DNA from 3 places in the Streptomyces sp. NPDC058985 genome. Region 1 is predicted to be linked to each of the others. Evidence: riboswitches for the same ligand, from Rfam matches in the RefSeq annotation. Region 1 holds a riboswitch; each other region holds the start of a gene.

Region 1 (9,400 bases):
GCAGTCGGGGTTGACCCAGAGCCGCTCGGCCGGGATGGCCTTCAGGCCCGTACGCAGGAGGTCGGCGGCCTCGTCGGCGCTCGGGACACGCGGGGAGTGGATGTCGTAGACGCCCGGTCCGGCCTCGCGGGGGTAGCCGTGGGCGGCCAGTTCCCGGGCGACCTGCATGTGGCTGCGGGCCGCCTCCAGACTGATGACGTCGGCGTCGAGGTCGTCGATGGCCTGGACGATGTCGCCGAACTCCGCGTAGCACATGTGGGTGTGGATCTGGGTGTCCGGACGCACCCCGCTCGTGCTGAGCCGGAACGCCTCGGTCGCCCACGCCAGGTAGGCGGCGTGGTCGGCGGCCCGCAGGGGCAGGGTCTCCCGCAGCGCGGGCTCGTCCACCTGGATGACCGAGGTGCCGGCGGCCTGCAGGTCGTTCACCTCGTCGCGCAGGGCGAGGGCGACCTGGCGGGCGGTGTCGCCGAGGGGCTGGTCGTCGCGGACGAAGGACCAGGCGAGCATGGTGACCGGCCCGGTGAGCATGCCCTTGACCGGGCGGTCGCTCAGGGACTGGGCGTAGTTCGTCCAGCGCACCGTCATCGGCTGGGGGCGGGAGATGTCACCGGCCAGGACCGGCGGCCGGACGTAACGGGTGCCGTACGACTGGACCCAGCCGTGCTGGGTGGCGAGGTAGCCGGTCAGCTGCTCGGCGAAGTACTGGACCATGTCGTTGCGCTCGGGCTCGCCGTGCACCAGGACGTCGATTCCGGTCTTCTCCTGGAAGGAGATGACCTCCTGGATCTCCGACTTGATGCGCTCCTCGTAACCGGCCTCGTCGAGGCGCCCGGCGCGCAGGTCGGCGCGCGCGGTGCGCACTTCGGTGGTCTGCGGGAACGAGCCGATGGTGGTGGTCGGCAGCAGGGGCAGCCCGAGGTGGGCGCGCTGGGCCGCGGCCCGTTCGGCGTACGGCTGGGAACGGCGGGTGTCGGCGTCCGTCACGGCCTCGGCACGGGAGCGGACGGCGGGGTCGCGGGTGATGGGTGAGGTGGCCCGGGAGGCGAGGTCGGCGCGGTTGGCCGCGAGTTCGCCGGTGATGGTGTCGGTGCCCTGGGCGAGGCCCTTGGCGAGCGTGGCGATCTCGGAGGTCTTCTGCCGGGCGAACGCGAGCCAGCGCAGGATCTGCGGGTCGATGTCCCGCTCGAGGGCCGCGTCCAGCGGGACGTGCAGCAGGGAGCAGGAGGCGGAGACGTCGACACGGTCGGCGAGCCCGAGCAGGGTGCCGAGTGTGGTCAGGGACTTCTGCAGATCGTTGATCCAGATGTTGCGGCCGTCGACCACACCGGCGACCAGGCGCTTGCCGGGCAGTCCACCGACGGCGGCGAGCGCGTCGAGGTTGGCGGCGGCGGCCTCGGTGAAGTCCAGCGCCAGCCCGTCCACCGGTGCCTTGGCCAGCATCGGCAGGGCGTCGCCGAGCCGGTCGAAGTACGAGGCGACCAGCAGCTTCGGACGGTCGGGCAGGGCGCCGAGATCACGGTAGGCGCGCTCTGCGGCGTTCAGCTCGGCCGGGGTGCGGTCCTGTACGAGGGCGGGTTCGTCGAGCTGGACCCATGCGGCGCCGGCCGCACGCAGGTCGGCGAGGACCTCGGCGTACACGGGAAGCAGCCGGTCCAGGAGCGTGAGCGGCTCGAAGTCCGCGGGCACGCCGGGAGCGGGTTTGGCGAGCAGCAGGTACGTGACAGGACCGACCAGGACCGGACGGGCGGTGAAGCCCTCCGCGAGGGCCTCCTTCAGCTCGGCGACCTGCTTGGTGGAGTCGGCCGTGAAGACGGTGTCGGGGCCGAGTTCGGGGACGAGGTAGTGGTAGTTCGTGTCGAACCACTTCGTCATCTCCAGCGGCGCCACGTCCTGGGTGCCGCGGGCCATCGCGAAGTAGCCGTCCGTCGCGTCGGCGGCGACGGCGGCGCGGTGCCGTTCGGGGATCGCGCCGACCATGACCGTGGTGTCGAGGACGTGGTCGTAGTACGAGAAGTCGCCGGTGGGCACCTCGTGGATGCCGGCGTCGGCGAGCTGCTCCCGGTTGTTCCGCCGGAGTTCGGCGGCGGTGGCGTGGAGGGCGTCGGCGGTGACGCGGCCCTTCCAGTAGCCCTCGATGGCCTTCTTCAGTTCACGGTTCTGACCCTGGCGGGGGTAGCCGTACACGGTGGCCCGTGCTGCCGCGGCTGCGGACTTCGCTGTCACGGAGATCTCCTTCGCGAGATGAATCCCTGAGATCCCGGGAGACGGGACGAGAGCGCGAAGGTCGCGGCTGACCACCGGACGGTGACTACCCCGCGCGGCAAAGGCACGGTCCCTCCGTCTGGTGCACGCCGACCCGCCCTCGAGGTCACCGGGATGTCCGCGCACGGAATGGTCCGCACGCGGGCAGTTGGCAGGTCTTCGGACTCGCGGGCACGCCCTCCGTCCGGAGGACACCTACTGGCCGTCGCTTCCCGGGCCCGGTACGTCGGACCCAGTGCGTATGACGGCGGTCGTTCCTGCTCACCGCTGCGGGGCAGTCCCGGATTCCCACCGGGTTCCCTCTTACGACACCCCGCCTGGCGGACGGGGCGAACCAGCTGCACCGTTCACCCTACCGGGGCCGGCCCCGGAACAGGCCGGATGCGTCCGGCATGCGGACGGTGCGACGGGACACGCCGCCGGCGGACTACTGCTGGGCCCAGTCGTTCCGGTCCCGCTCCGGCGCGTCGGCGTGCCGCGGGCAGGCCGTGTCGTGCGCCGAGCCCAGCGAGGTCCACCACACCTCGCAGCAGTCGGCACTCACGGGGACGCGGGCGGCGGCTGGGCGGGTGCACTCCGGGCCGTGCACGGCGCCGTCGGAGTGCCGCCAGAAGGCGCAGCAGGGGGCGAGGCCGACCGGCTGCACATGAGGCGGCCGGGCCAGGAGTTCGGCCCGGCGCGCCAGGACGGTCCTGCGCCGGTGCTCGGCTCCCTCCCGGGCCGCGCACCAGGCCATGACCCCCGCGGCGTAGAGACCGGGCAGGGCGAGCCAGGGGTGGTGGCTGCCCCCGTACCAGGCGGCGACGAGCAGGAGAACGGCGGCGGCACGGCACCCGCGTGCGGTGCGCAGGCTCGGTGTCACAGGAGACTCCCGTGGGTCGGCGACGGAGAAGGCCTCAGGACACCCGTATGCCCCCGGTCCGCGGACCTACGTCCACCCGTCGCGCCGATCCGCGTCCGGGTAGGTCCTCAGCCGCGTGGAGGGGCGGAAACTCCGTTGCGGACACCGGCCGACGCCCCCGATCCTGCTCGCATGTCCACCGCCGACCTGCGGCCGGCCACCCTTGCCGACGCGCCCGCCATCACCCGTCTCCTCAACGAGATCGACCGGATCGAGATCGGCCGCCCCGAGACCGACCAGCACACCGTCGAGGCCGACCTGAAGCATCCCGAGACGGATCTGACCCGGGACTCGTGGCTCGCTTTCGACGGCGGCCTGCTGGTGGCGTACGGGCTGCTGTGGGACGAGTCCGGCGGCGAGCGCGTGGACATCGACCACTACGTGCTCCCCGGCCACCAGGACACCGGCCTGCGGCTACTGGCCGCCATGGAGGACCGCGCCCTCGCCAAGGCACGGACCAACGGGGCCGCTCGGGCCGTCGTCCACCTGCACCTCAACGCCCGGCCCACGACCGACACCGCGCTCCTCGCGGAGCGGGGCTGGCGGGTCGTCCGGTCCCACCACGTCCTGCGCCGGGCGGTGGACCCGGCGGCCGACCTGCCGCCGCGGGCCCCGGCCGGGGTGAGCGTGCGTGCCTGCGCGACGGAGGCGGACCGTGTCCGGGTGCACGAGCTGTACCAGGAGGCGTTCGCCGGCCACTTCGACTTCCAGCCGCGCCCCTACCGGCTCTGGCTCAGCGACATCGACGCCGAGGGGCTCGACTGGTCCCTGGTGTGGATCGCCGCCACCGACGACCTGGGGGACGCCGGTTTCCTGCTGGCCCGGGACGACCGCGAGGCCATGGGCTGGATCCGCGCCCTCGGCGTGCTGGGCGAGGCACGGGGGAGGGGCCTGGGCGGATTCCTCCTGCGGCACGCCTTCGCGCACTTCGCCGCGCGGGGCCGGGACACGGTGGGCCTCGGGGTCGACACGGCCAACGCCACGGGCGCACCGCGGCTCTACGGACGCAACGGCATGACCGTCCACTTCGCGGTCGACACCTGGGAGGCCGTCATCGGCTGACACCCGGTGCGGCACCCGGTGGCGTCCTCTGCATGATGGCGGGTCAGTTGATCGATTCGCAGCCGCTGCGATCGCCGTTGATGTTTCGGTACCGCGGGAACTTCAGGTACCGGGAGCTCTGAGTGCCGTACTGGCCGTCGGCAGAAATGTTCTCCCGTCCCTGGGCGGTCGCGAGGGCATCACGCGTGGCCGGCCCGAAGTCGCCGTCGGTCGCGAGGTTGAATCCGTAGCAGGAATTGAGGGTGAACTGGAGCCAGCTGACGCCGGATCCTGTGCTGCCGTAGTCCATCCAGCAGTTGGCGGTTCTGCCGGTGCCGGTTTGATATGCCGGCCGGGTGATGGAGTACCCGGGGGTGACCCCTGATGATGTGACCTGGTTGCTGTTGCACTGCCCGGCGTATGCTGCCGTCGCGGAGGGTGCGACCGCCATGGCCCCGCTGAGTAAGCCAGCTGTGAGGGCACCGATCGCCACCACGCGTGGGGCTCGTGAAGTCGGACGTGTGATCATGAAAGCGTCTCCCGGAGTCTTGGCGGTGAGGAACTCGTCCCTGACCTGCTGAGCCACTCTAGGATCCTCGCGGCCTCAAGGCTTTGCCGTGTGTGCACGGAACCTGGTCAGTCGTGCACCGGTTCGAGGTGACGCCGCCGGGCTCGGTAAGGCTTCGATGCCTGATGGCGGTGCCTTCAGGATGCACACCGTTGCAGTACTGGCTAGCTCTGCGGCCTCTCGTCGCGCCGCGCTCGCTCCCGCGCGTGGTGGCCGAGGGCCGCGCTGCGGCTCGTCGACAGGTGGTGCAGGACCAGTTCCTGGACGCGCTCCACGTCGCGTTCCGCGATGGCCTGATAGAGAGCCTCGTGTTCCAGGGCGACGGCCATCAGGTCGTCGTGCTGGCCCATGAGCCAGCGCAGGCGGCTGCGCAGGACCCGTTCGAGTTCGTTGAGCAACTCGTTGGCGGCCAGCGAGATCACCGTCTGGTGGAAGTCGGCGGCGGCCCGGCGGGCTCCCACCGCGTCGTCGGCGCGGGCCGCGTCGAGTTCGGCGTCCACCGTCGCACGGAGCCGTTCGAGACCCTCGCGGGTGTGCCGACCGGCGGCGAGCCGGAAGGCCAGGGTCTCCAGACCCGAGCGGACCTCGTCGAGGTCGGCGATGTCGCTCGTGGTGAACTCCCGCACCACCGCCCAGGACCGCGGCCGCGGTGTCACCAGCCCTTCCGACACCAGCGTCCTCAGGGCCTCCCTGACGGGCAGCCGGCTCACGCCCAGCGCCTCGGCCAGCTCCCGCTCCACCAGGCGGCTCCCCGGTCGCCGCACGCCGTCCACGATCTCGTCGCGCAGCTGTCGCGTGACCCGCTCGGACTCGGGCGTGAAGCCCTCTGACGCAGCCATCGCCGTCCTTCGTCCCTCTTCCCGTTCCGAGCCGCACGAACGCGCCGTGCGGAGCGGCGGCCGGGCGGCCCGTCAGAATACCCCGGAGCCGGCCGCCGGCCGGGGCGCGGGAGGAGTCGGCGACGGGTCAGCCCACCCGCGGGGGCCAGTTGACGATCCGCTTGGCGCGCGGAGGCGCGTAGGTGCGCACCTTGGACGTGGACAGGCCGAGGCGGACCAGGGACTCGGCGACCGTCACGGCGGCCGTGACGCCGTCGACCACGGGGACCCCGGTCCGTTCCACCACGCGTTCGGCGAGCCCGGCCATGCCTCCGCAGCCCAGGCAGATCACCTCGGCCCGGTCGTCCTCGACCGCGCGGGCGGCCTGTTCGGTGATGGCGTCCACGGCGGCCTGTTCGTCCCGCTCCAGCTCGAGCACCTGCAGCCCGCTGGCGCGCACCGAGGCGCACCTCGCGCTCAGTCCCGCCACCTCCAGCCGCTCCTCGATCAGCGGGACCGTACGGTCCAGGGTGGTGACGACGGAGTAGCGGCGGCCCAGGAACTGGGCGGTGCTCGCCGCGGCCTCGGTGATGTCGACGACGGGTACGTCGAGCAGTTCCTGGAGCCCCTCGCGGCCGTGCTCCCCGTAGCCCGCCTGGATCACCGCGTCGAACGGCTCCGGGTGGGCCCGGACGGTCTCCATGACGGCGACGGCGGCGAGGTAGCTCTCGTAGTTGCCCTCGACGGACTCCGCGCCGAAGGCCGGGGTCAGCGGCACGATCTCGGTGCCCTCGGACGCCGCGGCGGCGGCCTGCTTGCCGATCGCGTCGGTGATGGACTGCGTGGTGTTGACGTTGACCACGAGGATGCGCATGGGTGGGGCCTTCTGCTCGGATGGACGGTTCCCGGCTGGCGGGAGGACGTGCGCGGCGGCGACGGAGTGTCCGTGCGGGGGTGGTGTGCGGTGGTGAGGGGGCCTGATCCGTCCCTTAGGCGGAGCTGTTGTCCGGGGCGGGGCCGGTGGGGAGGGCCGGGTGCGTCGTCGTCTCGGCGGAATGTCGGGTGCCTGCGGCGAACGTGCCCTGTGCCCGGGGCGGCGTCCGCGCGGTCGGAGGGCCTGATCCGTCGCGCGGCGGAGCAGGCCCGTCCTGCGGCGAGTTGCCCCGCCCGCTGGGGAACTCGCCCCGCCCCGCCCCGCAGTGCCCCGTGCCCGCGGTGGACGTGGTCCGCGACGGTCGGGGGCCCGGTCCGCGGCGGGGGAGGCAGGCCCGGTCCGTGGCGGGGGAGCAGGCCCGGTCCGCCACGCCGGCGACCGGACCCGCCACACCTGCGGAGCTACTCCGCCGCCACGGCGATGGCCTCGCCGTCCACGTCGCGGATCGGTGAGGCGCGGTCCGCGATGACCGCGTACAGCGCGGCGGCGACGATCGCTCCGACGAACCAGGAGAACCCGGCCGCGGCGTGGAAGAAGGGGACCAGGGCGACCACGACGGCGACGGCGGCGCTGGGAACGAACGCGGCGACGGCGCGCGGGTTGTAGCCGCGGCGGTAGTGGTACTCGGCGCCCGCCTCCTCCGTGTAGAGGGCCGGCACGTTCACCCGGGACTTCCGCAGCAGCCAGTAGTCCGCCATGATCACGCCGAACAGCGGGCCGAGCAGCGCGCCGAGCCCGCCGAGGAAGTAGTTGACGACGACCGGGCTGTTGTAGAGGTTCCAGGGCGTGATCACCAGGCCCAGTACCGCGCTGACCAGACCGGCGCGGCGGAAGTCGAGCCGGTGCGGGAAGAGGTCGACCAGCGCGTAGATCGGCGCGACGAAGTTGGCGAGCAGGTTGACCGCCACCGTGAGGGCGATCAGGCAGAGCGAGGCGACGGCCAGCAGGAACATGTTGGGGATGGTCCGCACGATGTCCGTCGGACTGGTGATGACGTGCCCGTCGAGGCTGAACTGGGCGCCGCTGAGCACCGCCACGATCACGGCGAAGAAGAGCATGTTCACCGGGATGCCGATCACGTTCCCGCGGACGATCGAGCCCCGGCTGCGCGCGGAGCGGGTGAAGTCGCAGAAGTTCAGCACGAACGTCCCGTAGATCACCACCCACAGCGCGGCGGCCTGCAGCACCTGGAGCCACATCGCGCCGCCGGTGAGCGGATCGTCGACGGACAGGGAGATCGAGCCGTCCGCCCGGACGAACATCCACACCGCGAGGGCGCACATGGTGAGCAGCGTGGTGGGCGCGGCGAAGGCCATGTACCGGCGGATCATCTGCATGCCGTAGCTCACGATGAGCACCTGGAGGGCCCACAGGACCAGGAAGGTGATCCAGCCGAGCGTCGACTGCCCGAGCAGGGAGTTCGTGTCCAGGCGGGCCAGCCCGGGGAACATGGCCACCAGGAGCGCGCTCAGCACCGCGGCCGCGAGGTAGGTCTGGATACCAAACCAGGCGATCGCCACGACACCCCGGACGGCCGCCGGAATCTTCGCCCCCTTGATGCCGAACGCGATCCGGCTCATCACCGGGAACGGTACGCCCGTCTTGTGCCCCATGAAGCCGGACAGGGTGAGCAGGAGGAAGAGCAGGACCGAGGCGAGCGCGAAGGCGGCGAGGATGCCCCACACGTTGAGCCCGAGGGCGAACAGTCCGATGGCGAAGGCGTAATTGCCCAGGCTGTGCACGTCGTTGGCCCAGAGGGTGAAGACGTTGTACGCGCCCCAGCGGCGCCCTTCACGCTTGGTCGGGGCCAGGTCGTACGTGTAGAGGCCGGAGCTGGTGGCGGTGTCACTGGACTCCGCGGACGAGCGGCGGTCTTCCAGGGCAGTCATACGGGACTCCTGGGATCAGGATGCGGGGAGTTGGAGAGTTCCACAAAGCGGAAGCGGCTTTCCGATGAACAGAACGTAGTTTTCGCCAAACCGCACCGTCAAGAGGTCCACGGCAAATGGAATACCATTTCTCGCCCTGTTGACAGCCCTGCGGCGCCTCCCTAACCTGACGCCCCGCCATTACATCGATGTAAAGCTGCGGAAAGGGACCCCACCGTGCCCCCCAGCCCCTCACGCCATCCCCGCACGCACAGCACGCACGCCGGCCTGCTCGTCGCCGTCCTCCTCGGGCTGCTCGTCGGCCTGCTCCCCGGGCTCACCGCCCAGGCCGGCGCCGCGCCGCCCGCGCCCGAACCCCGAGCCGGTGCCTTCCGCAACCCGCTCAACAGCGGGCCCGACCCCTTCATGACCAACTGGAAGGGCAACTACTACCTGACCACCACCCAGGGCGGCAGCATCAAGATGTGGCGCTCGCCGTCCCTGGGCACCCTGGCCGCGGCCGACCCCGTCACCGTCTGGACGGACACCGACCCCTCGCGCAACCGCAACATCTGGGCCCCGGAGTTCTACCGCTTCGGAGACCGCTGGTACCTGTACTACACCGCCGACGACGGCGTCGACGACCACCACCGGCTGTACGTCCTGGAGTCGGAGCGCGACGACCCGACCGGCCCGTACCACTTCAAGGCCAAGCTCGCCCCGCCCAACCACGCGAACGACTTCGCCATCGACGCCGGCATCCTCCAGCTCGGCGGGCGCCTCTACCTCGCCTACAGCGGCATCAACCAGTACCAGCACAACGGGCTGAACATCGCGCCCATGTCCAACCCGTACACCGTCTCCGGCGACGCCGTCGCGATCAACGCGGCCGGCGGCTGCCCCGAGGTGCGGGAGGGGCCGGAGTTCCTCTACCGCAACGGGCGGGTGTGGATGACGTACTCGGCCTGTGACACGGGCAAGCCGGACTACCAGGTCTGGATGATGTCG
Region 2 (9,400 bases), on a different contig from region 1:
GTCGCGCGGAGCCTTGGGCAGTACTTCGCCGCCCACGACGTCCTCCTCACCCCCACCCTCCCGGAACTTCCGATGCCGCTGGGCACCTACACCGACGATGCGTCGGCGCTGGACGGAGCCGGCTGGATCGGCCGGCTCAACGACCGTTCGCCGTTCACCCTGGCGTTCAACGTGGCCGGCAACCCGGCCATGTCCGTGCCGCTGACCGCCGACCCCGTGACGGGGCTGCCGGTCGGCATGCAGTTCGCCGCCGATCACGGACGCGAGGACCTGCTCTTCCGCCTCGCGGGGCAACTCGAACGGGCCCAGCCCTGGACGGACCGCACCCCCGCGGTCCGGGCCGGGAGCCGTCCCGGCCCCGGCACCGCCCTGTGACCCGGACCGCCGCGCGGGCTACGGGCGGCCCGAGGCCCGCCGCACCCGGTTCCCGGCGTGGCGGAGGCAGGAGGCGGCCACGACCAACGGCCACAGCGACTGGACGCCGGTCACGACCCGCTCCGCGATGCCGACGTCGCCCTGCCGGTGCATCTCGATCAGGAACCACGCCCCACCGACCGCCATCAGGGCCGTCACCGTGATCGAGGGCATCAGCCGCAGCGCCCACGGGGCCGCCGGACCACCGTTGGCGGCGAGGACCGGCCACACCGCCAGCAGGGTGAATCCGACGACCGCCACCGCGCCGTGGTGCAGGGACCCCCCGCTGCTCGGCGCGGGAAGCGCCACCACGCCCAGAGCGGCGAGACCGCCGCCGGCCAGCGCCACCCGGCCTGCGGTGGCGGCGGCCCGCAGCCCCCAGGCGGTCAGCAGATGGCAGGCGCCCAGGGCGAGGAACGCCGCCGACATCACCCAGAATCCCGGGGCTCCGTAGGCTCCCAGCACGCTGATCGTCTGGGAGACGGGATCGTAGCCGGGCCCCTCGAACAGCGCCGCGCCCGTCCAGCCTCCGATCAGCAGGACGGGCGCGCACCCTGAGGTGAGCAGGACCCATCTGGGAACAACTCGCATCGAACCAGGTTAAAGCGGAACCTGGAGGCGTGGCCACGCGTCCCGCGGTGGCGGGCCAAGGCAGGGAGGACGTCGACGTGGAGACCTCGGACCTGATCGAATGGCGCGGCGGCGGTGCGGAGGTCCGGTCGGTACGGACGTAGCGACCCTCACGACGAGGAGAGAGCCATCACCACACACACGGGCAAGGTGATCTGCGACATCACGGTCACGGCCGACGGGTACTCGGCCGGGCACGGCCAGAGTGAGGAACGCCCGTTCGGCGACGACGGCGGGGACGGCACGGGCGCGAAGCTGCACGCCTGGATGTTCGACACGCCCGACGAGAACAGGGCCGAACTGGACCGGATGGCCGCCGCCAAGGCGTTCATCATGGGACGCAACATGTTCGGGCCCGTGCGGGGCGAGTGGGACCGGCCGTGGAACGGCTGGTGGGGCGACGATCCGCCGTTCCACGCGCCGGTGTTCGTCCTCACCCACCACGCGCGCGAGCCGCAGGCGATGGCCGGGGGCACGACGTACCACTTCGTCACCGACGGGATCGAGTCGGCGCTGGCACAGGCGCGGGCGGCGGCAGGCGGCGGCGACGTGCAGGTCCAGGGCGGGGCCACCACGGTCAACCAGTACCTCGCGGCCGGCCTGGTCGAGGAGCTGAGGCTGCACGTCGTGCCGCTCACGCTGGGCGCCGGCACCCGGCTCTTCGAGGGCGTCCCGCCGCTCGGGCTGGAACAGGTGGCATCACGCGCGGCTACCCAGGTCACGCACGTGACCTACCGCGTGCGCTCCTGACGCGGAGGGCCTCCGCGTCAGGAGCGGTGCGGTCACGGAGTGAGCAGGAGGCTGTCGCCGCGCTCCTTGGCGGCGGCGTAGCGCTTGGCCACGTCCTGCCAGTTGACGACGGCCCACATGGCGTCGATGAAGTCGACCTTCTGGTTCTTGTACTGGAGGTAGAAGGCGTGCTCCCAGGCGTCGAAGACCAGGATCGGCGTGGAGCCCTGGCCGACGTTGCCCTGGTGGTCGTAGACCTGCTCGACGATCAGGCGGCCGCTCAGCGGCTCGTATGCCAGCACGCCCCAGCCGGAGCCCTGCGTGGTCGCGGCGGCCTTGGTGAGCTGCGCCTTGAAACCGGCGAAGGAACCGAACGACTCGGTGATGGCGTCGGCGAGGTCGCCCACGCCGTCGGCGGCCAGCGGCTCGCCGCCGCCCGAACCGGTCATGTTGTGCCAGTAGATGGAGTGCAGGATGTGCCCGGAGAGGTGGAAGGCGAGGTTCTTCTCCAGGCCGTTGATCGACCCCCACTGCTCCTTGTCCCGCGCCTCGGCGAGCTGCTCCAGCGTGTCGTTGGCGCCCTTCACGTAGGCCGCGTGGTGCTTGTCGTGGTGCAGCTCGATGATCTGCGGATTGATGACCGGCTCGAGCTCCGAGTAGTCGTAGGGAAGCTCCGGGAGCGAGTACACCGCCATGTCCAACATCCTCCGACGTTATTGCCAATGATGTGCAGTTGCACGCTAACAGCGTCGGTGGTGATTGTTGATCAGCCGTTGGTCCTAGGTCCGGCGTCGTGCACCCGCCCCCGACGGGGCGTCAGTCCTCCCCCTCCAGATCGCCCTCGGTCTCCAGGTACACCTGCCGCAGGGCTTCCAGGACGGCCGGGTCGGGCTTCTCCCACATGCCGCGCGACTCCGCCTCCAGCAGGCGCTCGGCGATGCCGTGCAGGGCCCAGGGGTTGGCCTGCTGGAGGAACTCGCGGTTGGCGGGGTCCAGTACGTACGCCTCGGTGAGCTTGTCGTACATCCAGTCCGCGACGACGCCCGTGGTGGCGTCGTAGCCGAAGAGGTAGTCGACGGTGGCGGCGAGTTCGAAGGCGCCCTTGTAGCCGTGGCGGCGCATCGCCTCGATCCACTTGGGGTTGACCACGCGGGCGCGGAAGACGCGGGAGGTCTCCTCCACCAGGGTGCGGGTGCGGACCGTCTCCGGGCGGGTGGAGTCGCCGATGTACGCCTCGGGCGCGGTGCCGCGCAGGGCGCGGACGGTGGCGACCATGCCGCCGTGGTACTGGAAGTAGTCGTCGGAGTCGGCGATGTCGTGCTCGCGGGTGTCCGTGTTCTTGGCGGCCACCGCGATCCGCTTGTACGCCGTCTCCATCTCGTCGCGAGCCGGGCGGCCGTCGAGTTCGCGGCCGTAGGCGTAGCCGCCCCAGACGCTGTAGACCTCGGCGAGGTCGGCGTCGGTGCGCCAGTCGCGCGAGTCGATGAGCTGGAGCAGACCGGCCCCGTAGGTGCCGGGGCGGGAGCCGAAGATGCGGGTGGTGGCGCGGCGTTCGTCGCCGTGTTCGGCGAGGTCCGCCTGCACGTGGGCGCGGACGTGGTTGGCCTCGGCCGGTTCCTCCAGGGAGGCGGCAAGGCGTACCGCGTCGTCGAGGAGGCCCACGGTGTGCGGGAACGCGTCGCGGAAGAAGCCGGAGATGCGCAGGGTGACGTCGATGCGCGGGCGGCCCAGCTCCTCGTGGGGGATGGCTTCGAGGCCGGTGACGCGGCGGGAGGCGTCGTCCCAGACGGGGCGCACGCCGAGCAGCGCGAGGACCTCGGCGACGTCGTCGCCGGCGGTGCGCATGGCGCTGGTGCCCCACAGGGAGAGGCCGACGGAGGTGGGCCATTCGCCGTTGTCGGTGCGGTAGCGCTCCAGGAGGCTGTCGGCGAGGGCCTGGCCGGTCTCCCACGCGAGGCGGGAGGGTACGGCCTTGGGGTCGACGGAGTAGAAGTTGCGGCCGGTCGGCAGGACGTTGACCAGGCCGCGCAGGGGTGAGCCGGAGGGTCCCGCGGGGACGAAGCCGCCGTTCAGGGCGTGCACGGCGTGGTCGATCTCGGCGGTGGTGGCGGCCAGCCGGGGGACGACCTCGCGGGCGGCGAACTCCAGTACCGCGGCGACCTGTTCGCCGTGTTCGGACGGTACGGCGGCGGGGTCCCAGCCGGCGTCGTCCATGGCCTGGACCAGTGCGCGGGCCTGCTCCTCGGCGGCGTCGGCCGTGGTGCGGGTGGCGGCCGACTCGTCGAGGCCGAGGGCTTCGCGCAGGCCGGGCAGGGCGGTGGTGCCGCCCCAGATCTGGCGGGCGCGGAGGATGGCGAGGACGAGGTTGACGCGGTCGGCGCCGGCCGGCGGGTTGCCGAGGACGTGCAGGCCGTCGCGGATCTGGGCGTCCTTGACCTCGCAGAGCCAGCCGTCGACGTGCAGCAGGAAGTCGTCGAAGCCGTCGTCGTCCGGGCGGTCCTGCATGCCGAGGTCGTGGTCGAGCTTGGCGGCCTGGATCAGGGTCCAGATCTGGGCTCGGATCGCCGGGAGCTTCGCCGGGTCCATGGACGCGATCTGCGCGTACTCGTCGAGGAGTTGCTCCAGGCGCGCGATGTCACCGTAGGAGTCGGCGCGGGCCATCGGCGGCACGAGGTGGTCGACGAGGGTGGCGTGCACACGGCGCTTGGCCTGGGTGCCCTCGCCGGGGTCGTTGACGAGGAAGGGGTAGATCAGCGGCAGGTCGCCGAGGGCGGCGTCCGGGCCGCAGGCGGCGGACAGGCCGGCGTTCTTGCCGGGCAGCCACTCCAGGTTGCCGTGCTTGCCCAGGTGGATCATCGCGTCGGCGCCGAAGCCGCCGTCCTCGGCCCGCGCGGCGATCCAGCGGTAGGCGGCGAGGTAGTGGTGGGAGGGAGGCAGGTCGGGGTCGTGGTAGATGGCGATGGGGTTCTCGCCGAAGCCGCGCGGCGGCTGGATGAGGATCAGCAGGTTGCCGCGGCGCAGGGCGGCGAGGACGATGTCGCCCTCCGGGTTGCGGCTGCGGTCGACGAACATCTCGCCCGGGGCCGGGCCCCAGTGCTCCTCGACGGCCGTGCGCAGTTCCGCGGGCAGGGTCGCGTACCAGCGCTTGTAGTCGGCGGCCGGGATGCGGACCGGGTTGCGGGCGAGCTGTTCCTCGGTGAGCCAGTCCTGGTCGTGGCCGCCCGCCTCGATGAGCGCGCGGATCAGTTCGTCGCCGTCGCCCGAGGCCAGGCCCGGGACCTCGGCGTCGGTGTCGGCGCCGAAGTCGTAGCCCTCCTCGCGCAGTCGGCGCAGCAGGGCGACGGCGCTGGCGGGGGTGTCCAGGCCGACGGCGTTGCCGATGCGGGAGTGCTTGGTCGGGTAGGCGGACAGGACCAGGGCCAGGCGCTTGCCGGCGGCCGGGATGTGCCGCAGGCGGGCGTGGCGCACGGCGGTGCCGGCGACGCGGGCGGCGCGCTCGGGGTCGGCGACGTAGGCGGGGAGGCCGTCCTCGTCGATCTCCTTGAAGGAGAACGGCACGGTGATCAGGCGGCCGTCGAACTCGGGGACGGCTATCTGGCTGGCGGCGTCCAGCGGGGAGACGCCCTCGTCGTTGCTCTCCCAGTCGGCGCGGGAGCCGGTCAGGCACAGGGCCTGGAGGATGGGGACGTCGAGGGTGGTGAGCGCACCGGCGTCCCAGGACTCGTCGTCACCGCCGGCGGACGCCTCGGCGGGCTTGGTGCCGCCGGCCGCGAGGACGGTGGTGACGATCACGTCGGCCGCCCGCAGGTCCTCGATCAGTTCGGGCTCGGGGGCGCGCAGGGAGGCCACGTAGCGGGGCAGCGGCCGTCCGCCGGCGTTCTCGACGGCGTCGCACAGGGCGTGCACGAAGTCCGTGTTGCCGCTCATGTGGTGGGCGCGGTAGTAGAGCACGGCCACGGTGGGCCCGTCGGCGTCGGGGCGAGGCGTGCGCTCCAGCGGGCCCCAGGTGGGGGCGGGCGTCGGCGGGTCGAAGCCGTGGCCGGTGAGGAGCACGGTGTCGGACAGGAACCGGGCGAGCTGCTCCAGGTTGGCAGGGCCGCCGTGGGCGAGGTAGGCGTGCGCCTCCGCGGCGAGGCCGACGGGGACGGTGGAGGCCTCCATCAGCTGGGCGTCCGGGGCCTGTTCGCCGCTGAGCACCACGACGGGCCGGCCGTCGGCGAGGAGCAGGTCGAGACCCTCGCGCCAGGCACGCAGTCCGCCGAGCAGGCGTACGACGACCAGTCCGACGCCGTCCAGCAGGGCGGGCAGGTCGTCGAGCGGGAGGCGGGCGGGGTTGGCGAACCGGTAGGTGACCGGACCGGTGGCGGCGCGGGCGCTCAGCAGGTCGGTGTCGGACGTCGACAGGAGCAGGATGCTGGGGTGCGAGGCGCGCTCCCCGGACGAATGCGGCATGCGGCGTCTGCCCTTCCTCGGGGTCCGCGCCCCGGGCGGTGAGAGACGGCGGGAGTTCCTGACTCGTCCGGCCCCTCGGGGTGGCCGGACTCACAGTGGCGGGACCGCGCCGGATTCGCACCGGCTTCCTCCCCTGTCGCCGTCTGGCGGTGGGCGGACCGGATGATCCACCCAGGAGCATAGTAAGGGTCCCACCGTGAAGGGCGGGCGGTGCCACCGGTGTGATGGTCGGTATGCTCGCCGCCATGTCCTCGGCGCTCTCCTCCGCATCCTCCCAGGCCACAGCGGTCTCACGGGACCGTGGTGACGCCTGCCCGGGGACGCTGAGGCTGCACGCCGCGGACGACGGTGCCCTCGCCCGGGTACGGATACCCGGCGGGGTCCTGGGCGTCGTCCAGGCCGAGGCGCTGGCGGATGCGGCCCGGCGGCTGGGCGACGGGGACCTCCATCTGACGTCCCGGGGCAACGTGCAGCTGCGGGGTCTGCGCGACGGCTGCGGCGCGGAGCTCGCCGGGCTGCTGGACGCGGCCGGGCTGCTGCCCTCGCCGGCGCACGAACGGGTGCGCAACATCGTCGCCTCACCGCTGTCCGGCCTCGACGGGCGCGGTCTGCGGGACGTACGGCCCTGGCTGTCGGCCCTGGACGCCGCGCTGTGCGCGAGCGACGGGACGCGGGAGCTGTCGGGCCGGTTCCTGTTCGCGCTCGACGACGGGCGTGGGGACGTGACCGGGCTCGGCGCCGACGTCACCGTACGGGCGGCCGGCGACGACGACGCGCTGGTCGCGCTGGGCTCGACGGACGACGCCTGGCGGGTGGCCGCGGGCGAGGCGGCCCGGGCGGCGCTGCTGGCGGCCGAGGCCTTCCTCGGCGTCGGGCGCGAGTCCGGGGAGCGGGCGTGGCGGGTGGACGAACTCGCCGTACCCGCCCGTGTCCTGACGCGGGCGGTGGACCGCCGTCTGTCCGAGGCGGGAGTCGCCCACGTGAAGGAGCGGACGGACACGCCCCGTGCGGACGGGCCGCCTCCCGGGCTCGTCGGGGACGCCCTGTGCGTACACGTCCCGCTGGGCCGTCTCACCGGCCCGCAGTGGAGGGAGTTGACGCACGTCGCCGCCCTGACGCGGGACGCCGAACTGCGGTTGACGCCGTGGCGCGGCGTCGTCGTACCCGTCGGGGGGCTGGACACGACGGAGACCGCCGACGCCCTCGACCGTCTCTCCGCCGCCGGCCTCGTCACCGACGCCGCCTCCCCCTGGCCGCGCGTCGGTGCCTGCATCGGCCGCCCGGGGTGTGGGAAGTCCCACGCCGACGTGCGGGCAGACGCGGCCGGCAGTCTGTCCGCCGCCGGCCGGTCCCCGCTCCCCCTGTACTGGTCCGGCTGCGAACGCCGTTGCGGACACCCGCGGGGCGAGCGGATCGACCTGGTCGCCGTCCCCGAGGGCGGCTACCGCCTCAGCGTCGGCGCGCCCGGCGGACCGGCCCGCACCACGGTCCTGACGGACCCCTCCGATCTCGCCACCGCACTGGCGGCGATCACCCCATGAGCCGTACGACGACCGAGAGCAGCGGAAAGAGCACCGTGACGACGCACGCATACGAGAAGGACGGAGCGGCCATCTACCGCCAGTCCTTCGCCACGATCCGGGCGGAGGCGGACCTCACGGGCCTGCCCGCCGACGTCAGCCGGGTCGCCGTCCGGATGATCCACGCCTGCGGCATGGTCGACCTCGTGCGCGACATCGGCCACACGCCCACGGTGGTGGCCCGCGCCCGCGAGGCCCTGCTCGCCGGTGCGCCGATCCTCTGCGACGTGCAGATGGTGGCCAGCGGTGTGACCCGCAAGCGGCTGCCCGCGGACAACGAGGTGCTGTGCACCCTCTCCGACCCGGCCGTCCCGGGGCTGGCGGCGGAGCTGGGCACCACGCGCAGCGCCGCCGCGCTGGAGCTGTGGCGCGACCGCCTGGAGGGCTCCGTGGTCGCCGTAGGCAACGCGCCCACCGCCCTCTTCCGGCTCTTGGAGATGATCGAGGAGGGGGCGCCGAGGCCCGCGGCCGTCATCGGCGTGCCCGTCGGCTTCATCGGCGCCGCCGAGTCCAAGGACGCCCTGGCCGCCCACCCCTCGGGCCTGGAGCACCTGGTCGTCCGGGGCCGTCGCGGAGGCAGCGCCATCGCCGCCGCCGCACTCAACGCGATCGCGAGCGAGGAAGAATGAGCGGCAAGCTGTACGGGGTCGGGCTCGGTCCCGGCGACCCGTCCCTGATGACCGTGCGCGCGGTCGAGGCCATCGCCGAGGCGGACGTGATCGCGTATCACAGCGCCCGGCACGGACGGTCCATCGCCCGCTCCATCGCGGAGCGGCACCTGCGCGCCGACCACGTCGAGGAACGGCTGGTCTACCCGCTCACCGTCGAGACCACCGACCACCCGGGCGGCTACCAGGGCGCCATGGACGACTTCTACGCCGAGGCCTCGGCGCGGCTCGCCGCCCACCTCGACGCGGGCCGCACGGTCGCCGTCCTCGCGGAGGGCGACCCGCTCTTCTACGGCTCCTACATGCACATGCACAAGCGGCTCGCCGACCGGTACGACACCGAGGTGATCCCCGGTGTGACGTCCGTGTCCGCCGCCGCGGCCCGGCTGGGCACGCCGCTCGTCGAGGGTGAGGAGGTGCTGACCATCCTGCCGGGCACGTTGCCCGAGGAGGAGCTGACGGCCCGGCTCGCCTCGACGGATTCGGCCGTGGTGATGAAGCTCGGCCGTACCTTCGCCAAGGTGCGCCGCGCGCTGGAGGGGTCGGGTCGGCTCGACCAGGCGCGGTATGTCGAGCGGGCCACGATGGCGGGCGAGCGCCTGGCGGAGCTGGCCGACGTGGAGGCCGAGTCGGTGCCCTACTTCTCGGTGGCGGTGCTGCCGAGCCAGGTGGACGCCGAGCCGCCGGTGCCGGAGCCGGATGCCGTGGGAGAGGTCGTCGTCGTGGGGACCGGGCCGGCCGGGCCGTTGTGGCTGACGCCCGAGACGCGGGGCGCGCTCGCCGCCGCCGACGATCTGGTCGGCTACACCACCTACCTGGACCGTGTCCCGGTCCGGGCAGGTCAGCGGCGCCACGGATCGGACAACAAGGTGGAGGCCGAGCGCGCGGAGTTCGCGCTGGGGCTGGCCCGGCGGGGGCGCCGGGTCG
Region 3 (9,400 bases), on a different contig from region 1:
CGTTCCGGGCGGAACCGGCCGGCGGTACGCCACACCTCCACCATCACGTCCTGGGTCACCTCCTCCGCCTGCGCCTCGTCTCTCAGCACCCGGAAGACCAGTCCCATCACCGACGGCGCCAGGGCGTCATAGACCCCGGCGAACGCCTGTTCGTCGCCGGTGGCGGCACGGGTGAGCAACTCGTCCACCCGGTTCTCACCGGATGACCTTCCCGCGCCCGTTTCGGCTCCGTCGTCCATTCCCGCTCCTCCGTGCTCTGCTCGACACTGGGGCATCCCAGCGGGGAGCGCACGCGGTCGGGAGCCGTCCGCCTGACGCGTTCACCTCCTTGCGGGACGACGGGAGACGTGAAGGGCGCACAACCCTCACTCATGGTTCGTAGCCGCCGCCCCCTTGGATGCCGATCGACCAAGGCGGCCGGAGCCCGGCCGCCGCTCCGTGCATCCGGGGCGCCGGCGCCGGATCCGGCCGCCCGAGGCATCCGACGTCGACATCGGGGCATCCGGCACGTACGGCAACTCAACCGGTCGGAAACAGAGATGAGAGTGACGACGTGTCGTTTCCCGAACACCCCGCATCCTCCGGCGACGCCCACCAGACGCACCACGACGCCGGCATGAGACGCTCCAACGGCATGGCGGTCGCCGCCCTCGTCCTCGGCATCCTGGCCGTCCTGCTCTTCTGGACCGTCATCGGCGGTGCCCTGCTCGGCCTGCTGGCCCTGATCTTCGGCATCATCGGCGCGCGCCGGGCACGCGGCGGACGGGCGCCGCGCCGTGGGATGTCCATCGTCGGCGCCGTACTCGGCGCGCTCGGTCTGATCGCCTCCGTGGTGATCATCGCGATCGGCGCGTCCATCCTCAACTCGGACGAGTTCAAGGACTTCGACGACTGCGTCCAGCACGCCGATTCACAGAGCGAACGGGACGCCTGCGCCGACGACTTCGAGCGCGACGTGAACAACTGACGCGGCCCGCTCGCGACGAGGCCGGCCGCGTCAGCGCGGCCGCGGTGCCAGGAGGTCGCCCGGACGCTCGCCGGGCACGAACGTCACCTGGGGGGCGCCCGTACGCGGATGCACGCTCACCTCTCCCACGACCCCGTACACGTCGGCCAGCAGCGACGGCGTGAGCACCTCGGCCGGCGGGCCCGAGGCCACGACCTCCCCCTCGCGCAGGACGTGGAGGCGGTCGCAGTAGTACGCGGCCAGGTTGAGGTCGTGCAGGGCGACCAGCACGGTCGCCGGCAGCCGCCGCAGCACGCCGAGGACGTCCAGCTGATGGCGGATGTCGAGGTGGTTGGTCGGCTCGTCGAGGACCAGCAGGGCGGGCCGCTGGGCGAGAGCGCGGGCGATGAGGACCCGCTGGCGTTCGCCGCCGGAGAGCCGGTCGAAGGGGCGGTCGGCCAGCCGGCCGGCGTCCACCGCGGCGAGGGCGTCGTCGATGATGGCGGCGTCCTCCGCCGTGTCGCCGGCCAGCATCCGCTTGTGCGGCGTGCGGCCCATGGCCACGACCTCGCGGACGGCGAGGTCGAAGTCCGCGGCCGAGTCCTGCACCACGGCCGCCACCGTGCGCGCGAGTCGCCGCGCGGGCATCGACCAGGTGTCGGCGCCGTCGACGCGGACCGTGCCGGTGTCCGGGCGCAGGACGCGGTAGACGGCCCTCAGCAGGCTGGACTTGCCGCTGCCGTTGGGACCGACCAGGCCGATCACCTCGCCGGCCGAAGCGGTCAGCGAGACGTCGCGCACCAGGTGGTGTGCTCCGGCGGTGAGGGTGACGCCCTCGACGGACAGGTCGGTCGCGGCGCTCATGCTCCTCCTCGGTCGGTGCCGCGCCGGGCGTCCCGGCGCATCAGCCACAGGAAGAACGGCCCGCCGCACAGCGCGGTGAGCACGCCGACCGGAATCTCCATGGGCGCGGCGACGGTGCGTGCGGCGATGTCGGCCCAGATCAGGAAGACCGCTCCGGCGAGCGCGGCCGTGGGCAGCACCCTGCGGTGGTCGCCGCCGACGAACAGCCGTACCACGTGCGGGAGGATCAGGCCGACGAAGCCGATCGGGCCGGACGCCGCGACGAGTACGCCGGTGACCAGGGACAGCAGCACGAACATGCGGGCCCGGAAGCGGGCGACGTCCAGGCCCATCGTGGTCGCCGCCTCCTCGCCGGCCAGCAGCAGGTTGAGGTTGCGGGCCTGCACCAGGAGCACGCCGATGCCCAGCAGCACGGCCAGTCCCGGCAGCCACAGGGTCTCCCAGTTGACGCCGCCGAGACCGCCCAGGGTCCAGGCGAGCACCGCCCGGGCCTCGTTGCCGCGGTCGGTGGTGAGCAGCAGCAGGTCGAGGACAGCCGTGAGCACCGCCGCGATCGCCACCCCCGACAGGACCAGGCGCGTCGAGGTGATGCGCCCGCCGGTGCGGGCGGTGGCGTACACGATCGCCAGGGCGCCGAGGGCACCGGCGAACGCGGCGGCGGACAGCGACAGGGGACCGAGGAAGCCGACGCCGAAGACGATGACCGAGACCGCGCCGAGGGAGGCGCCGGAGGAGACGCCGAGCAGGTACGGCTCGGCGAGCGGGTTGCGGACCAGCGCCTGAAGGGCGGTGCCCACCACCGCGAGACCCGCACCGGTCACCGCTCCCAGCAGGACGCGCGGCGCCCGTACGTCGAGGACGATGGTCTCCCGCGCGCGGGACCAGTCCGGTTGGGTGAAGTCGGCGCCCAGGGCGTGCGTCACGATGCCCCAGACCTGGCCGGGCGGCACCTGGACCGAGCCGATGGCCAGGCCCGCCGTCGCGGAGGCCACCAGCAGGGCCGCCAGCGCGAGTGACGTCCCCGCCATCGTCGCACGCCCCGCCCGGCGCGACCGGGCGGCCGACGGGTCCGGTTCGGCTACCGCCTTGGTGGCGGTGCCGGTCACCGGAAGCTCTCGGGGTGCAGTCCGCGGGCGAGGTCACCGACCGCGTACGCCGACCGGATGCCGACCAGGGTCGCGGTCAGCGGCAGGACGACGAACCGCTTGTTCTTGACGGCGGGGACGTCGGCGAGGGCCGGCTGGGAGAGCAGGAACTTCTTCTTCTGCTCGACGCTGCCGGCTCCGGCGTAGTCGTAGATCGCGATGACCTCGGGCCTGCGCTCGACGACCTGTTCCCAGGAGACGTCGCCGAACACCTCGTCGAGGTCGCCGAAGACGTTCTCGCCGCCGGCCAGCCGGATCAGGTCGGTGCCCAGGCCCTTGCCGCCCGCGGTGAAGGCGCTCTTGTCGCCGCTGTCGTAGACGAAGACCGGCACCTCCGGTTCGCCCTTCACGGCGGCGGACGCCTTGGTGACACGGCTCTGCAGGTCGGCGATCAGCTTGTCGGCCCGGTCGGGGACACCGAAGATGCTCGCCACCGTACGGATCTCGGCGTAGGTGTCCTTCATCGTCACCTGCTTCTCGCCGCAGTACTCGCGGTTGAGGTAGGTGTCGATGCCGGCGTCGGCGAACGCCTTGCGGGAGCGGCCCTCGTTCTCGTCGAAGGCGCTGCCGTAGCCGCCGTAGACGAGGTCGGGCTCGGTGTCGAGGATCTTCTCGAACGACGGTTCCCGCTCGGCGAGTTCCGGTATCGCCTCGTAGTCCTCCTTCAGCTCCGGCAGGACGGCCGAGTCGGGGAAGGCGGTGCCGACCATGCGGTCCTTCAGACCGAGGGCGAGCATCAGCTCCGCGGGGTGCTGATGGATGGTGACCACCCGGGACGGCGGCTCGTCGTACGTCGTCTTCACGCCGCAGTTGTCGATGGTGACGGGGAAGCCCGCGGGGGACGACGCCGATGCCGAACCGTCCTGGCCGGCGTCGTCGGCGCCGCCGGACGAGCCGCACCCGGCGGTCACCAGGGCCGCCGACAGGGCGAGCGCCGCGGCCGTGCCGCGCAGGCTCCGGCGGCGTCGGGCAGGGGAGAACAGGGCTGACACGTAAGCCTCCTGGGGAGTCCGCGCTCCTCGGATCGGGCCCGCGACAGGCCAGTGTCCTGACTCCCGGGGCCGATCGCCCCCGGCTGCCCGCCCGGTGGGCGCGGGGCAGGCCGAGGGCGTGACGCCCGGTCACAGTGGCGGGACCGTGCCGGATTCGCACCGGCTTCCTGTCTCCCGTCGCGGCTATGACCTGGCGATATTACGTTCCTTTGGGCCGGGCGCAAAGCGCGGGTGGTCAGCGGGCACGCGGTGCCCGTACACGGAGCGAGGCCCCGCTGACAGCTGCCGGGACGGGATGCGAGGATGCCCGGAGCAATTGGGCGACGGCGGCCCGAGGAAGCCGGTGCGAATCCGGCGCGGTCCCGCCACTGTGATCGGCGAGCGAGCCCCCACACGACCACTGCCCGACCGGGTGGGAAGGGGTGGGGCGAGCGACGACCCGAGAGCCAGGAGACTCACGCGGTCGCCTCCTCGACGGACCACCGGGGCGGATCTCCCCGGGGAGAGGGACGATGCCGTATGCCCGCCCACACCGGCCCGGCCGAAACGACGCCCGGCGCACCCGCGGACCCGACGCCCGCACGCGTCGTCGTCTGCAGGGACTGCTGCTGCGGCACCCCGAAGATCATCGGCGTCGACCACGCGGCGCAGACGGCGCGGCTGCGGGCCCGGGTGCCCGTGCGGGTGTCGGACTGCCTCGACGTGTGCGAACAGGCCAACGTGATCGTCGTCCAGCCCTCCGCGGCGGGCCGCGCCGCCGGCGCCCGTCCCGTCTGGCTGGGACTGGTCAACGACCCCGACGCCACCGAGGACATCGCCGACTGGGTCAGCGCCGGCGGCCCCGGCGTCGCACCGCGGCCCGACATCCTCGACCTGTACGCCATCACGCCCCCGCGACGGGGCCCGGCCTCCTGACTCAGCGCTCACGAGGAGCAACCGGTGTGCACAAACGATCAGGCGCCGCCCGCCGACGTCACCGCGGCCCTGCACGACGCGGCCGCCCTCGGGGGCTTCTTCGTCCTGCGCGTCGGGGGTGGAGACACGGGCTGGCATCCGGTCGGCCACTCCTACGCGCGGGGTTTCACCGACCTCGCCGAGGCCGTCGCGCACCGCCACCGCGCGCCCGAAGCGCGGATCGGCGTGTCCATCGCCCACCTGGGTCACGCGGCACGACTCTGGTCGCCCGCCCTGGCCTGCGTACTCCTGCACGGCATCGTCCTCGACCTGAGCCGGCTGGAGCGGGCCGACGACGGCCCGGCCCTGCGCCTGCCCTGCCCCGCCGGTCTGCGCGGCGGCGGGGCACGTCCGTCTGCCGCCCTCGCGCTGTACGAGCAGGTGACGGCCCACCTGGAAGCGCTGGCCCAGGGGCTCCGGGTCAAGGTCGCCCCACGGCTGCTGGACGGCAACGCCGCCTCGGCGCTCGTCGAGGCGGCCCGCGCCCTGCTGGCCGCGCACCCCGCACTGCGCGAGCCGCTCACCGCCCTCACCGCCGAACTGCTGAACACCGGACGACTCGCGGGCACCGGAGAGATCACCGGACCGGACCTCACGTTCCGGCGCCGCAGTTGCTGCCTCTACTACCGTGCGCCGAACGGCTCGAAGTGCGGCGACTGCTGTCTGGCGGGGTAGCCGGGGCGCTCACGGCCCGTCGGGGTCCAGCGCGTTCAGGGGCTGTTCCGTCCAGATGACCTTGCCCTGCGCGTGGTACCGGGTGCCCCAGCGCCGGGCGCACTGGGCGACGAGGAACAGGCCGCGGCCTCCCTCGTCGGTGGTGGCGGCCATGCGCAGGTGGGGTGCCGTGCTGCTGCCGTCGGAGACCTCGCAGATCAGGCTGCGGTCGAGCAGCAGCCGGACACGCACCGGTTCGGCCGCGTGCCGGATGGCGTTGGTGACCAGCTCGCTGAGGATCAGCTCGGTGGTGAACGCCGTCTCCTCCAGGCCCCACTCCGTGAGCCGGCGCGTCGCGTCGGCCCGGACGCCGGCGACGGCCGAGGGGTCACGCGGCACGTTCCATTCGGCGACCCGGTCGGCCGGGAAGGCCCGGGTCCGGGCCACCAGGAGGACGATGTCGTCGTCGGGCCGGTCGGGGAGCAGCGCGTCCAGCAGCACGGCACAGGTCTCGTCCGGCGTCCGGTCCGCGCCGGTGAGCCGCCTGCGGAGCAGGTCGAGGCCCGCCTCGATGTCCCGGCCCCGGTCCGTCACCAGTCCGTTGGTGAACAGGACGAGCCGACTGCCCTCGGGAAGCCGGAACTCGGCCGGGGTGAAGGGCAGGCCACCGAGGCCCAGCGGAGGGCCGGGCGGCAGCTCGGGGAAGTCCACGCTGCCGTCCGGGCGGACGACGGCCGGCGGCGGGTGCCCGGCGCGGGCCATGGCGCAGTCACCGGAGACCGGGTCGTACACGGCGTAGAGACAGGTGGCACCGACGATGTCCGAACCGCTGCTCGTCTCGGTGCGGTCCCGGTCGAGGCCGGTCACCAGTTCGTCGAGGTGGCCGAGGAGTTCGTCGGGAGCCATGTCGAGCCCGGCGAAGTTCTGCACGGCGGTCCGCAGCCGGCCCATGGTGGCCGCGGCGTGCAGACCGTGACCTGCCACGTCGCCCACCACGAGGGCGACCCGCGCGCCGGACAGCGGAATCACGTCGAACCAGTCGCCGCCCACGCCCGCCTGCGCCGGCAGGTAGCGGTAGGCGACGTCGAGGGCGTTCTGCACCGGCAGTCCGTGCGGCAGCAGGCTGCGCTGCAGAGCCACCGCGACGGTGTGCTCGCGGTGGTAGCGCCTCGCGTTGTCGATGGCGACCGCGGCCCGCGACGCCAGTTCCTCGGTGATGGACAGGTCCTCCCGGGTGAACGGCTCCGAGCCCGCACCGCGCCAGAAGTTGGCCACGCCGAGCGCGACGCCCCGGGCGCGCAGGGGAACGGAGACCAGCGAGTGGATGCCGTAGGCGAGGACCCGGGGCGCGCGGTCGGGATCCTGCAGCTGCCAGCCGGCCTCCGCGCCCAGGTCCGCGACCAGAACGGCGTGTCCGGAGGCGAGGCCCGTCGTCGCGGGAGTACCGGGCCGAATGGTCATCGCCTCGCCGACCGGGATCAGCGGTGCGTCGTCGCGGACACCGTGCAGGACCACGCGGTGCATGACCAGGTCGCCCGGGGCGGCCTCCTCGCCGCGCATCACCGCCTCCAGCAGTTCGACGGTGACGAAGTCGGCACACTGGGGCGTCGACGCCTCCGCCAGTTCCTCGGCGGTGCGCACCACGTCGAGTGTGGTGCCGATCCGGGCACTGGCGTCGTAGAGGAGTTCCAGCCGCTTGCCGGCGCGCTCCGCCCTGCTCCGCTCCCGGTGCACCTCGGTGGTGTCCCGCAGGGTGGCCACCGCGCCCCTGGTCGTGTCGTCCCGGTCCAGCCGGCGCAGACTGACCGCCAGGAGCCGGTCCCCGGCGGTGTGCATCTCGTCCGTGCGGGTGTCGCCCGAGGAGAGCAGCTCGACGATGCCCGGGTCCAGCCCGAGGCGGTCGACGGGGAGCCCGTCGCACCGCTCGGGCAGGGCGAGGAGGCGCCGCGCCTCGTCGTTGGCGAGCACCAGGCGATCGCCGTCGACGATCAGCACACCTTCCCGGATGGTGTGCAGCACCGCGTCGTGGTGCTCGTACATGCGGGTGATCTCGACCGGCCCGAGACCGTGCGTCTGCCGCCGCAGCCGCCGGCTCACCAGGGCGGCGGCGCCCAGGGCCAGCGCGAGCGAGGCGGCGCCCGCGACCAGTAGGGCGGGCAGTTGGCGCTGGGCCGACTCGTTGACGTTGGTGATCGTGATGCCGACGGCCACACCGCCGACCACGCGGCCGTCGGCGGCCCGCACGGGGGCGTCGGCGTTCACCGTCGGGCCCACGCTCGTGTCGAACGTCCGGGTGACCGACCGGCCGCCGAGAACCTCCTCCAGCAGTCCGTTCGGGCTGATGACGCGTTTCCCGATCAGTGCCGGGTCGGGGTGTGTCAAGCGGATCCCCGCGTCGTCGAACACCACGACGTAGTCGACGTCGGAGGCCCTGCCGACGGCTTCGGCCCGGGGCTGGAGCACCGCGGTCGGGTCGGCTCCCGTGACCGCCGCAGCCGTGCCCGGAGCCATGGCGAAGGACTCCGCGACACCCAGGGCCGTGCGGCGGGCGTCGCCGGTGCTGTCGCGCTGCGCCTGGAACAGCAGGAGCACCACCGCGGTGACGATGAGCAGCACCGCTGTGCCGACCTGCAGCAGAAAGACCTGGCCGGCGATGCTCCGCCGTGGCAAGCGGTCCATAGCGTCAGTTTTCATCACTCACGCGGGTGCGACCAGTCAGGCCGCGCCGGGACCGACGCGTGACCAGGTCGCTCAGAGGGGAAGCGGCGCCGAGGAACGGGCCGGATGGTGCGGGCCGAGGAGCACGACGATGCCCCGGCCGTCGGGGGAGGGGTGGGTCACCTGGGTCCAGCCCCGGCGACGGTAGAAGGCCAGGGCCCCTCCGCCGCGGACCGACGTCAGCAGCCAGGCGCGTCCCCCGGGCGCGTCCTCGGTCACGGCGTCGAGCAGGCCGCCCGCGAGACCGGAGCCGCGGTCCGCTCGGCGGACGGCCAGTTCGTCGATCTCCCGGGCGCCGCACAGCCAGTCGGCGGTGCGGCCGGCGCCCAGGGCCGCGGCGGCCTGCGGGTGGCAGCGGTCGGTGGGGAAGGGGGCCGGGGTCGTCCACGCGGTGGCGAAGCCGGCGACCTCCCCGTCCCGCACGGCGGTCGCCGCGGTGAACCCGGGCCGGCGCACGTCCACCCGCAGCCGCGCCGCGAACTCCCTCGCCCTCTCCTCGTCCTCGTTCCAGGGCGGCGCGCAGAACGCGTCCGCGTACACCGAACGGAGCGCCTCGGTGTGCGCGAGCAGCCCGGTTCCGCGGTGGACGCGGATGCCGGAGGTCATCGTGCGGTCACCGGCGGTGGAGGGGAGAGGAGGGCGGCGCGAGGATCCCCCGCTCGCGCCGCCCGGTCGATGGCCGGCACCCGGCCGGCACGCATGGGCACCAGCACAGCACCCACCCCTTCCTGCACTGAACAAGCTGTTGCGAACAGTGTGCAATAAGAACACACCGATGTGCACGGGTGATGTGCACCCGAGCGGCTCCGCGCAGGTGGGCGCCCCGTAGAGTGCGTCTTCGGCAGAGCGCGTCTGCCGCCTTCCCGGACCCCGAGGTACCCAGCAGTGACCACCGCCCAGACCCCCGCACCGGCCGTCGTCGGGATCGGCGCCGACGGCTGGGAAGGGCTCGCGGACGCCGCGCGAGGGACCCTGCTCGACGCGGACGTCGTGATCGGCGGCGCACGCCAGCTCGATCTGCTGCCCCCGGAGTGCACCGGGGAACGGGTCGCCTGGCCCTCCCCGCTGCGGCCCGCGGTCCCCGGCCTCCTCGCCGCGCACGCCGGCCGCCGCATCGCCGTCCTGGC

The links. A riboswitch is a leader RNA that binds a small molecule or an ion and turns the genes downstream of it on or off. The one in region 1 is predicted to bind cobalamin.
Region 2: linked by a shared signal. The riboswitch ahead of cobN (cobaltochelatase subunit CobN) and the one ahead of metE (5-methyltetrahydropteroyltriglutamate--homocysteine S-methyltransferase) in region 1 are both predicted to bind cobalamin.
Region 3: linked by a shared signal. The riboswitch ahead of ACFW01_RS06020 ((2Fe-2S) ferredoxin domain-containing protein) and the one ahead of metE (5-methyltetrahydropteroyltriglutamate--homocysteine S-methyltransferase) in region 1 are both predicted to bind cobalamin.

The regions. Positions count from the first base shown of each region.
Region 1 covers NZ_JBHYJX010000049.1:51,538-60,937, reverse strand. The annotation lists gene metE (5-methyltetrahydropteroyltriglutamate--homocysteine S-methyltransferase) at 1-2,223, opposite strand, end outside; cobalamin riboswitch at 2,395-2,616, opposite strand; gene ACFW01_RS31850 (hypothetical protein) at 2,690-3,124, opposite strand; gene ACFW01_RS31845 (GNAT family N-acetyltransferase) at 3,296-4,225, shown strand; gene ACFW01_RS31840 (peptidoglycan-binding domain-containing protein) at 4,269-4,790, opposite strand; gene ACFW01_RS31835 (GntR family transcriptional regulator) at 4,937-5,611, opposite strand; gene ACFW01_RS31830 (aspartate/glutamate racemase family protein) at 5,739-6,464, opposite strand; gene ACFW01_RS31825 (NCS1 family nucleobase:cation symporter-1) at 6,926-8,413, opposite strand; gene ACFW01_RS31820 (family 43 glycosylhydrolase) at 8,630-9,400, shown strand, end outside.
Region 2 covers NZ_JBHYJX010000005.1:95,433-104,832, reverse strand. The annotation lists gene ACFW01_RS06100 (amidase) at 1-375, shown strand, start outside; gene ACFW01_RS06095 (DUF998 domain-containing protein) at 394-1,005, opposite strand; gene ACFW01_RS06090 (dihydrofolate reductase family protein) at 1,174-1,794, shown strand; gene ACFW01_RS06085 (superoxide dismutase) at 1,827-2,468, opposite strand; gene cobN (cobaltochelatase subunit CobN) at 2,590-6,225, opposite strand; cobalamin riboswitch at 6,255-6,403, opposite strand; gene cobG (precorrin-3B synthase) at 6,459-7,766, shown strand; gene ACFW01_RS06070 (precorrin-8X methylmutase) at 7,763-8,434, shown strand; gene ACFW01_RS06065 (precorrin-2 C(20)-methyltransferase) at 8,431-9,400, shown strand, end outside.
Region 3 covers NZ_JBHYJX010000005.1:81,409-90,808, forward strand. The annotation lists gene sigK (ECF RNA polymerase sigma factor SigK) at 1-239, opposite strand, end outside; gene ACFW01_RS06000 (DUF4190 domain-containing protein) at 554-967, shown strand; gene ACFW01_RS06005 (ABC transporter ATP-binding protein) at 998-1,810, opposite strand; gene ACFW01_RS06010 (FecCD family ABC transporter permease) at 1,807-2,916, opposite strand; gene ACFW01_RS06015 (ABC transporter substrate-binding protein) at 2,913-3,938, opposite strand; cobalamin riboswitch at 3,976-4,156, opposite strand; cobalamin riboswitch at 4,281-4,404, shown strand; gene ACFW01_RS06020 ((2Fe-2S) ferredoxin domain-containing protein) at 4,467-4,862, shown strand; gene ACFW01_RS06025 ((2Fe-2S)-binding protein) at 4,887-5,576, shown strand; gene ACFW01_RS06030 (SpoIIE family protein phosphatase) at 5,586-8,234, opposite strand; gene ACFW01_RS06035 (GNAT family N-acetyltransferase) at 8,307-8,879, opposite strand; gene cbiE (precorrin-6y C5,15-methyltransferase (decarboxylating) subunit CbiE) at 9,159-9,400, shown strand, end outside.